DNA from 3 places in the Paenibacillus sp. FSL H7-0690 genome. Region 2 is predicted to be linked to each of the others. Evidence: riboswitches for the same ligand, from Rfam matches in the RefSeq annotation. Region 2 holds a riboswitch; each other region holds the start of a gene.
The links. A riboswitch is a leader RNA that binds a small molecule or an ion and turns the genes downstream of it on or off. The one in region 2 is predicted to bind cyclic di-AMP.

Region 1: it holds a riboswitch for cyclic di-AMP, as region 2 does, so the genes downstream of both, MHI32_RS00540 (C40 family peptidase) here and MHI32_RS25540 (TrkH family potassium uptake protein) in region 2, are expected to answer to the same signal.
Region 3: it holds a riboswitch for cyclic di-AMP, as region 2 does, so the genes downstream of both, MHI32_RS03020 (hypothetical protein) here and MHI32_RS25540 (TrkH family potassium uptake protein) in region 2, are expected to answer to the same signal.

What each region holds. Positions count from the first base shown of each region.
Region 1 covers NZ_CP150281.1:111,987-115,265, forward strand. The annotation lists gene MHI32_RS00525 (4a-hydroxytetrahydrobiopterin dehydratase) at 1-30, shown strand, start outside; gene MHI32_RS00530 (cytochrome c) at 112-468, opposite strand; gene MHI32_RS00535 (GNAT family N-acetyltransferase) at 596-1,081, opposite strand; gene MHI32_RS00540 (C40 family peptidase) at 1,271-1,723, opposite strand; cyclic di-AMP (ydaO/yuaA leader) riboswitch at 1,768-1,910, opposite strand; gene MHI32_RS00545 (C40 family peptidase) at 2,273-2,701, opposite strand; cyclic di-AMP (ydaO/yuaA leader) riboswitch at 2,759-2,897, opposite strand; gene MHI32_RS00550 (hypothetical protein) at 3,116-3,279, opposite strand, start outside.
Region 2 covers NZ_CP150281.1:5,811,785-5,815,063, reverse strand. The annotation lists gene MHI32_RS25545 (CPBP family intramembrane glutamic endopeptidase) at 1-651, opposite strand, end outside; cyclic di-AMP (ydaO/yuaA leader) riboswitch at 972-1,147, shown strand; gene MHI32_RS25540 (TrkH family potassium uptake protein) at 1,212-2,570, shown strand; gene MHI32_RS25535 (TrkA family potassium uptake protein) at 2,584-3,255, shown strand.
Region 3 covers NZ_CP150281.1:652,740-656,018, forward strand. The annotation lists gene MHI32_RS03015 (hypothetical protein) at 1-209, opposite strand, end outside; cyclic di-AMP (ydaO/yuaA leader) riboswitch at 278-441, opposite strand; cyclic di-AMP (ydaO/yuaA leader) riboswitch at 861-1,050, shown strand; gene MHI32_RS03020 (hypothetical protein) at 1,302-1,718, shown strand; gene kdpA (potassium-transporting ATPase subunit KdpA) at 1,935-3,279, shown strand, end outside.

The DNA of each region.
Region 1 (3,279 bases), 1.2 Mb from region 2:
TTTAATGAAGCCTTTGAAAAAAATCATTAGTTTAGCCAAAATCATAAAATAAACGCCCGTGCATAGATAGTCACCTATCTCATACACGGGCGTTTTTAGTTGCTTGATGGGTTACTTTTTCTCTGAGAGCCAGAGTGCGACGTTGGCGATCTCTTCAGGCGCTAGCTTTTCCTTAAAGGAAGGCATTTGACCACGTCCTTTAGTGACAATGCTGTAGATTTCCTCAGCGTCATGCTGGCCGCCTTCATTCTGAAGACTTGGTCCAACTCCACCTTGAAGCTGATCGCCGTGACAGGTGATACAGCTGGCTTTCACGGTTGCTTCTGCCTTTGCTGCGTCCAGTTGAACTACCGGCATCGTGGGCTTATTTTCTTCCGCTACCTCTTCTTTACCCGGAAGTGTAAACATGAGTACTACCGCAAAGGCACAGGCGGCAAAAAACAAACCGCTCATGATCCATTTCTGCATCCCAATTCGTCCCTTCTATGTAAGCTGCTCCCTACATTATAGCTTATGGTGAAGCGTTATCATAGGGTTTGTGACAAAAAAATGAACGAGAATACAATCATTCTTATGAAATATCTGGTATTTAATATCATTTGTCATAGACCATGCAATAAAAAGGTTTGTCTCCTGTAGGTGTGCGGCGTTCATACGTATCTGTAATCGTAAATCCACATTTTTGATAAGTTCGAATGGCGCGTTGGTTCCAGGTCAGGACTTCCAGATCTATCTCACGATCAGGATAACGATTCAAAGCTGTCTGGACGATGGCATCTACGAATAGTTTGCCTAAACCATGGCCGCATAGATCGGGGCGCATCCCAACTCCTAAACGAACGACTCCTTCCATCGGAAACAACTGTGCGAATCCGCACAAAACCTCTTGTTCATTTAATATGGAGACATATTGTTCCTCCCGGAGCTGCGGATCACCAAACTCGATGCCAAGAGCCTGCATCTGCTCCCACGGCATCCAGCCATAAATATTATATGGAGGCGTATAGCTCCACTTACAAATAGCTTCTCCGTGAATTGCCTCCATAGGAACTACATGAAAAGTTACCGAGGGATTTATCATAAAGTCAACGATCTCCTTTCACGAGGACATTGCTATATTACTAATTATATACAAAATGGGGGAGGTTCGACTCAGAAACTTTATATGAGAGGAATGTTTTACAAATTATGAGAGGGGTAAATAAGTAATAAGACAAAAAAACAAGCTCTCCTCCAAGAGTTACCTTGGAAAAGAGCCTATGTACGTTACTTATTGAACATCATCATTGTCTTCCGATTCAGCAGCAACCGATTGGTAAGCGTCTGTGCTCATAATGCGCTTAGCACCAACGTAGCGTTTCACGTAGTAGCTATCACTCAGAGAGCTAATCGTAACACCGCGTGAGGTAGAAGCGTGTGCGAACTTACCTTCACCGACATAAATGCCGACATGGGAGACACCTTTGCCACTTGTATTGAAGAATACAAGATCTCCGGCTCTTATATCATCACGGGAGATTGCTGTGCCCATTTGATATTGGGAACCTGATTGGTGTGGAAGGTTAATGCCAATCTTATCAAACACATACATTGTAAATCCGGAGCAATCAAATCCGTTAGTGGATATACCGCCGGATACGTATTTAGTACCGATGGCCTTGTCAATCACTTTATCCATTTTGGAATCTGCGAAAGCGCTTCCTGCTCCGATGGTGAGGATGATGGAAAAGCTTAGTACTGCTGCTGCTAACTTCTTCTTCAAAAGTGTATACCCCTTCCAAATGCCTACGAGGTTAGCTTAAGGGTTCGGTTGAAGGTCCCCTATGACCCCTCTATATAATGGAGGTCAATTCACCCAAAGTTGGTTCCCCCGTTTTCCTAATAGTTAGGAAACTCGGCTCATACTGTTGATTAGGATTAGCTTGTAATCAATACATGACAAAACCTTTGTAAATAACAACTTAATGATTACAAAAATGTTACTAAAATCTCACTGCGCTAATTGTAACAAACAGAAAGCCGCTTGGCAATCGTTTTTAACATATTAATGCAGAAAAATTGGCATTTTTACGGTAGAAAGGCATATGTAAGCGTTAATAATGACCTAATTTTTAATATAATTGCAATTTTTATCAAATAAACGTGTTTCAATTGGGCTCTATTAGTGTAAAAATATATTATGGAAAAAAGAAAAACCCGAATTTGATTACGGGAATAATCAGATTCAGGTTCATATAGTTGTAATTATGAGGTTATAGTTGTGAGGAAGGTTTCAATCGAAGGCTACAGCTTGATAAGCTGAAGTACTCATTACTCTTTTAGCGCCAACATAACGATTGGCCCAGTAGGCCTGACTGAGTGAAGTGATGGTCACTCCACGCGAAGAGGACGATTGTGCGAATTTTCCGTTTCCAACATAAATGCCGACATGGGATACTCCATTGCCAAGTGTGTTAAAGAACACTAGATCACCAGAACGCAGATTGCTTTTGGATACAGCAGTTCCAACGCTATATTGAGCTTTTGATGTACGAGGTAAAGTAAGACCCACATTCTTGAATACATATTTTGTAAATCCAGAGCAATCAAATCCGGCAGTGCTTGTACCTCCGGTTTTATAGGCAACTCCAATAGTCTTTGAGATTACAGTGTCCATCTTAGAGTCGGCAAAGGCGCTTCCTCCACCAATAGATAATGCCATTACAAGTCCTAGCGCCGCAGCGACGCATTTTTTTCTTAAATTATGTCTTTTCAAAAGATGTACTCCTTCCAAGGCCTGCGAGGTTAGCTTAAGGGTTCGGTAGAAGATTCCCTATGATCCCTGTAAAGCGAGATCAATTCACCCAAAATATGGTTCCCCCACTTCCCGGTGCAAAGGAATTAGGCGTGTTAAGCACCAAGAGAATGACGTTTCGACAGTTACACTTACGATAAATACATTTAGTTATGTAGGAATCGTTTCAATTGATTACAAAATTGTTACTAATAGCACAGGACTTATTGTAACAGAGCTTTTATGATTTTGCAAATACTCTTAAGTTATCCGTAATGAGAAAAAGTCCCAGCTCCTGAATACAGGAATTGGGACCTTTTTATTATGTCAAATAAGGTTAATTTATTGTGGAAATGCTTTGCTACACCATAGATGATATTGTGCAGAGATTCCCCACATTTTTAAGAGCGTAGAAGGTAGTGGTGAGATTTGCCGTATTATAAGTGCCGGCAGGCCGGGACAGAACAGACCCGTCAGTCCGCACACTAGCAGTAAGAGCAAGCCTC
Region 2 (3,279 bases):
GTGCAATAAGGATTCGCCGACCTGAACAGTACTATCCGTATACACTAGCCCATGGCTTCCTGTATTCGATTCAATTTGTAGCTTGGCAGGATTTACTTCCCATTCCTGAAGCCAAGGACGAGCAAGATTCTCCTTCTGCGCTAGAGTGAGGTCAGCTCCCTTGTCCTCTTTTGCACCAACGGAAGCGATGCCTGACCCCTCTTCGGAGGTAACTTTTGCAGCCTTTGAGAAAGCGACAATCTTACCGGTATACATATTGAGGTCAACGATGATTTGCGGCTCTTGCTCCGCTGAAGGAGTAAGCGTTGCCCGAAAGACATCAAAAGGATATTTTTGATCCAATTTTTTCTTGGTGTAGTCCTCCACAAGCTTCTCGCGAGACATATAACCATAAAAGGAAGAGTCCGTCTGGTAAAGTACATTCCATTGATCGTTTGGTGCTTCGGTGTAGTTGAGCTTTTGTTCTGCAAATAATATGGCTTGGTCACGGGCTTCTGCCTTGCTAATGACGGTGGTATCTTCACCTGTAGGGCTGCTAAGCAGTGAAGGGGAAATCTGAAACATAATAAATAGAATAAGACCGATAATGCCCGAGATGATGAGCCTCTTGGAGAGGGCACGTTGCTGTAAGGGCTGGCCGACGGGATTCATGTAACGCCTCCTTGTTATGTACTGACAATGTTATGTTCCATTATAGTATTAGTGCCTGGTTGGTTACAAAAAACATTATATGTTCTTTTTATGGGTAATAGAGATAGTATAGAATAGTCATGTGAATTTATACCATGAATTTTATCGTGTTCATTTCTGCACGAATGATGAGAATCGGTGTAATTGCAGGGAAAACACGGAAAAGTGATGAGAAAAGGCACTCCTTTTGATGCAGTCTCTTTAAACCGCATTTTTTCATGTGAATGAGCATTAATTGTGTCTTTGTGAATTCACTAAATAACGTATATAATTTGTATGCAATTGTATAGTAGCCGAATTTCTGGTGAAAACGGGGGAACCATAAGAAGTGATGAAAAGTGGAGTGTACACGATAAATGGCACTTTCATCAGGGGTGAATTTCGTTCTGGGAACGAATAGGGCAGCCTGCACAGTCCGAATCCGACAGCTAACCTCGTAGGCTAATTTACTGCAGGAACCAAGTCAGCATTGGTTTTCCAGTGCTTTTTTTGTTGGAATTTTTGATAAGAAGGTGAGCAAAGTGGCTTCACAGTTTCGCAGGATTTCTGAATTTAAGTTTCTGAAGCTCTCGCCGCCGCAGATACTGGTGCTTGGTTTTGCATCGATCATTCTGATAGGGGCCCTGCTGCTTATGCTGCCCATCTCAAGCACAAGCGGGAATTCCGTGGAATTTATTGATGCATTATTTACTTCAACGTCGGCAACCTGTGTTACAGGGCTTGTTGTGCTGGATACCGGAACTTCGTTCACGATTTTTGGGAAAACCGTAATTATGATCCTGATCCAGATCGGCGGCTTAGGTTTTATGACCATGGCCACTCTATTTTCACTGGTGTTAAAGCGTAAAATATCTTTGCGGGACAGGCTAATCCTACAGGAAGCCATGAATCAAGGCTCTATGGAAGGAATTGTGCGACTGATCCGGAGAGTCCTCATATATTCTCTTGTCATAGAAGGCTGTGCCGCTGTGCTGCTGTCTATTCGCTGGGCTTTTGATATGCCGTTGGGAAAAGCGATTTATTATGGCATATTTCATGCGGTGTCTATGTTTAATAATGCGGGGTTCGATATTTTTGGGGATTTTCGCAGTTTAACTGATTATGTATATGATCCGCTTGTGAATATTATTGTGATGTTTCTGATTGTCTCCGGCGGGATTGGTTTTATTGTAATGTCAGATCTGGTGGAGTTTCGGGTAACCCGCAGGCTGTCTCTACATAGTAAAGTTGTCCTGTCCACCAGTACAGGGCTGATTCTGATCGGAGCTTTGGTTATTTTTATATTTGAGTTTACTAACACTCGTACCCTGGGTTCACTGAATTTCGGCGGTAAAATATTATCGGCCTTCTTTCAATCCGTGTCTCCCCGTACGGCTGGCGCGAACACAGTAGATATTGCTGGACTTCGGCAGGCTACACAATTTTTTATAGTGATTCTTATGTTTATTGGTGCTTCTCCGGGCTCAACGGGCGGGGGGATTAAGACAACAACCTTTACGATGATGATTGGTGCTGTAATTGCTATGCTGCGTGGACGGGAAGATGTTGTGTTGTTCCGTTATCGGCTGGCTCAAGAGCGCATCTACAAGGCATTAACGATCACGCTGCTGGCTTTGTTGTTAATCGCCTCTGTGTCGATGATACTCTCCACAACTGAAGACAGTAATTTCTTGGCAATCTTGTTTGAGACGACCTCCGCCTTTGCTACGGTAGGACTGACTATGGGGCTAACTCCGGAACTGTCAGCGATCGGTAAGATTCTACTCTGTCTGACGATGTTTGCAGGTCGGCTAGGTCCACTAACCTTAGCGTATGCACTCGGTCCCAAACAGGGTAAACCACTGTATAAGTATCCGGAAGGTAAAATAATTATTGGATAGGAGTTAATTAGAAATGAAAGCACAGCAATTTGTAGTAATCGGCTTAGGTCGCTTCGGTTCAAGCCTGGCGCTTGAGCTGATGGAAATGGGCTACGAGGTGCTCGGCATTGACCACCATGAAGAACGCGTGGAGGAAATGAGCGATCAGCTGACGCATACGGTAGTAGCAGATGCTACAGATGAGGGAATTATGCGCTCGCTTGGTGTACGGAACTTTGATTGTGGGATTGTTGCGATTGGTGACAATATGGAGAGAAGCATTCTGGCGGCCATTTTGTTGAAGGAGATTGGAGTCAAGCAAGTGGTGGCTAAGGCAATCTCTATCCTTCATGGCCGCGCACTGTCGCGGCTGGGGGTTGATCGGGTTATTTTTCCGGAGCGGGATATGGGGATTCGTGTGGCACATCAGCTGGTGACGCCCAATTTGCTGGATTATATTGAACTGTCCAAGGATTATAAAATTGTCGAGCTGACCGTACCTTCCTGCATGAACGGCAGAAGCTTGTCTGATTTAAATACAAGAGCTAAATATGGCTGCAGTATTGTTGCCCTAAATAGGGAAAGCGGAATAATCGTCGCTCCAACTGCCCATGATTATTTGAGTGAAGGCGATGTTATGGTACTCATTGGTCCTAATGAAAGTATTGACCGTTTTGAGAGTGAAGTTGTGAACCAAGAATCATAGGAAAAGAAGCTGACTCAAAAGTAG
Region 3 (3,279 bases), 1.8 Mb from region 2:
AGGGCTTGGATCTGGTTCTGGCCAAATGCATAGCCTACAATGTACCTGTGATTATGTTCTTCGAACCACAAGGCCCCGAAACAAACGTAATTTAGACTTATCGGCTCAAGCAGCCCTTGATGTATCCCTAAATAATAGTGCTTCAAAACATTCACCCCATCCAGCGTGCTATCACCTAATAAGCTCAGGTAACGCAAAAACCGCAGCAAGAGGAGGACCTCTGCTGCGGTTTTGGATTACAGGCAGATATACCTGGGCCAAAGCGTGGCGGATCAAGGGTCTCTCTCTTTACGCTTACGAGGTTAGCTGTCGGATTCGGACGGTGAGAGTCGCCCTACCTATTGAGACTTATGCAGTCTCCTTTGGATTCACCCCAAGTAGGCCAGGTGGCCTGATGGTTCCCCCGTTCCCTGCAATGCAGGAACTCAGCGTTGATTGTTTTTCATGAATTGGATTCAACCCGAATCATACTCTTTTCAAGATTTTCTGTAAAAAACGGAAAATGTTCTTTTAGAGCAATTTTAACCATATCCTGCCGACTACGACTGAAAAACGAGGTAAATAGGTATTTATGGCGTGTTATCGCGCCTCTTTCTCGTTCAGCCTCAGCTTCTTGCGTTTCTACCTATAATGGGAATTTGCAGTATTTTCGCTCTAAAAAGGTGAATAAAATCACATGGGTTATAGATAGCGATTAAACGCTCCAAACTCGAGTAAACAAGAGATATAGAGAGATTAGATATCAAGTAAGCGCTATCTAATGGGAAAATAGTTTTTAATTTGCATTATTTTGGCATCATTCAGGTTTTACAAGTCTTCGTGCATAAGAGTATGATTACTCCTGTTTCAACGACAATCGAATATTTGATCCGCTTAATTTCCGATAAGGAAAGCGGGGGAACCAACAATCGGCAGCCGATGTGAGAGTCGGAAGCCGATTATGGGGTGAATCCTGTAGAGGGTGTGAGTGAGCTCGCATCTATACAGGTAGGGCGACTCTCACCGCCCGAATCCGACAGCTAACCTCGTAAGCGTATGGAGAGAGGATGAGTGCAATGTGACCGCTAGCGAGCCACAGAGGAGATCCTTTGTGGCTTTTTGCTGTGCTCTTAGAAGCAAAGCATTTATGGAGGCCTCCCCTAAGAGGTCGCTAAATTCATCATTAGCGGTATTTGTAAGGCAGCGTCTAATGACGTGACACAACCGAGCTTTAGGTTGTGCCCGAAAATGACGATAGGTCAACATCCTTTCGGAGATTTTCGTTGCCTCCTTGTTGTAAATGAGCAGGAGGAGAAAAAAAGATGACGGATCAGAATGAATATGTGCTTGTATGTGCGCCTACAAAGGCGGGAGAACATTTCATTAAACTTCTGAAGTTCAGGGGTATTAAGATGGCGGGATTAACCAACAATGTGGCTGAGAAAGCTTTACTTGAGGAGCTCGGGATTGAGCAGGTTATTCTTGTGGATACCCGCCATCAGAGCACTTGGTTTCGCCCATCGTTCCCGGTAGGCAGGGTATATCTGTTTGAGAGCAGCTTTCCGCTTTGCTGCCGCTATATTCAGATGTGCCGTACCTGGACGACACAGCCGATTTTTGTGATTACAAGTTCAATAAATCCTAGATTGGTCTATAAAAGACTTGGGGCGAGCTATGTAATCTATTCCCATAGTGGTGATGCTGATTTTCTAATCGATAGATCACCTCATCAAGGATAATGGAAGGAGTGCGGAAGATATGATGGATCTGTATATGGTGGCTTCGTTAGCTGTAATTTACGGGTTATTTTATGGCTTTATGCGCTGGTGCGCAGGTGTAGTTGAGGATACGGGGAGGGATAAGCTGTGATTCTAGTAATCGCTGTTACCCTACTGTTGTTTATATATCTGGTTTACGCGTTGATTCATCCTGAGAAATTTTAAGGAGGGGCATTCATGGGCATTTTGCAAATAGTTGTCGTAATTGTAATTCTCATCTTGCTGGTCAAGCCGATGGGAACGTATTTATATCATGTATTTTCTAACGAACCGAATCGTACGGATCGCTGGTTTGCAGGCACAGAGAAAGGTATTTATAAGCTGATCGGCCTGAAAAAACGGGACGGAATGTCCTGGAAGAAGTACGCACTCAGCTTTGTTTTAACTAATATCGTACTGGTTGCTTTCAGTTATATTTTTCTAAGATTACAGCGGGGATTGCCGCTGAACCCGAATGGAATTGCCGATATGGAACAGACGCTTTCATTCAATACGGTGATCAGCTTTATGACCAATACGAACCTGCAGCATTATAGCGGGGAGACGGGACTATCGTATTTTTCACAAATGGCAGTCATCACGATGATGATGTTCACGTCTGCAGCGAGCGGATTTTCTGTTGCGGTTGCTTTTGTCAGAGGGATTACAGGACAGAAATCAGTCGGGAACTTTTTCGAGGACTTCGTAAAAGCACATATTCGTGTATTCATTCCATTAGCTCTGCTAGTTTCATTGGTGCTGGTAGGATTGCATGTGCCACAAACGCTCAAGCCATCGCTTGAGGTCACTACACTTGAAGGCCAGACGCAACAAATCGCTATCGGTCCAGTCGCTTCTTTGGAATCAATTAAACACTTAGGTACGAATGGTGGCGGCTTCTTCGGAGCCAATTCAGCACATCCTTTTGAGAACCCTAATCCACTTACGAACGTTCTGGAGATTCTCTCTATGTGGATGCTGCCAGCCTCTTTGCCATATATGTACGGGTTGTTCGCTAAGAACAAACGTCAGGGCTGGGTGATTTTCACAGCAATGATGACCTTGTTCGTACTACTGCTGGGATTGAATTATTATGCGGAAACCAAAGGCAATCCAGCTATCAATGCGCTGGGGATCGAGTCTTCGCAAGGCAGCATGGAAGGTAAAGAGGTACGTTTTGGTATCCCGCAATCTTCGCTGTTCACTTCGGTAACAACGGCAGCTACGACAGGTAGTGTTAACAATATGCATGATACGCTGACACCGCTGGGTGGCATTACCCCTCTGGCCCTAATGATGCTCAACAACGTCTTCGGGGGAAAAGGTGTCGGACTAATCAATATGCTGATGTATGCCATCATGGGTGTCTTCTTATGTGGACTAATGGTTGGCAGAACACCAGAGTTTCTCGGGCGAAAGATAGAAGCCAAGGAGATGAAGCTAATTGCGATTGCTATCCTTGTGCATCCATTCATTATCCTTGTACCAACAGCAGGTGCGTTCTTAACGGACTTGGGCAACGGTTCCATCACGAATCCCGGAT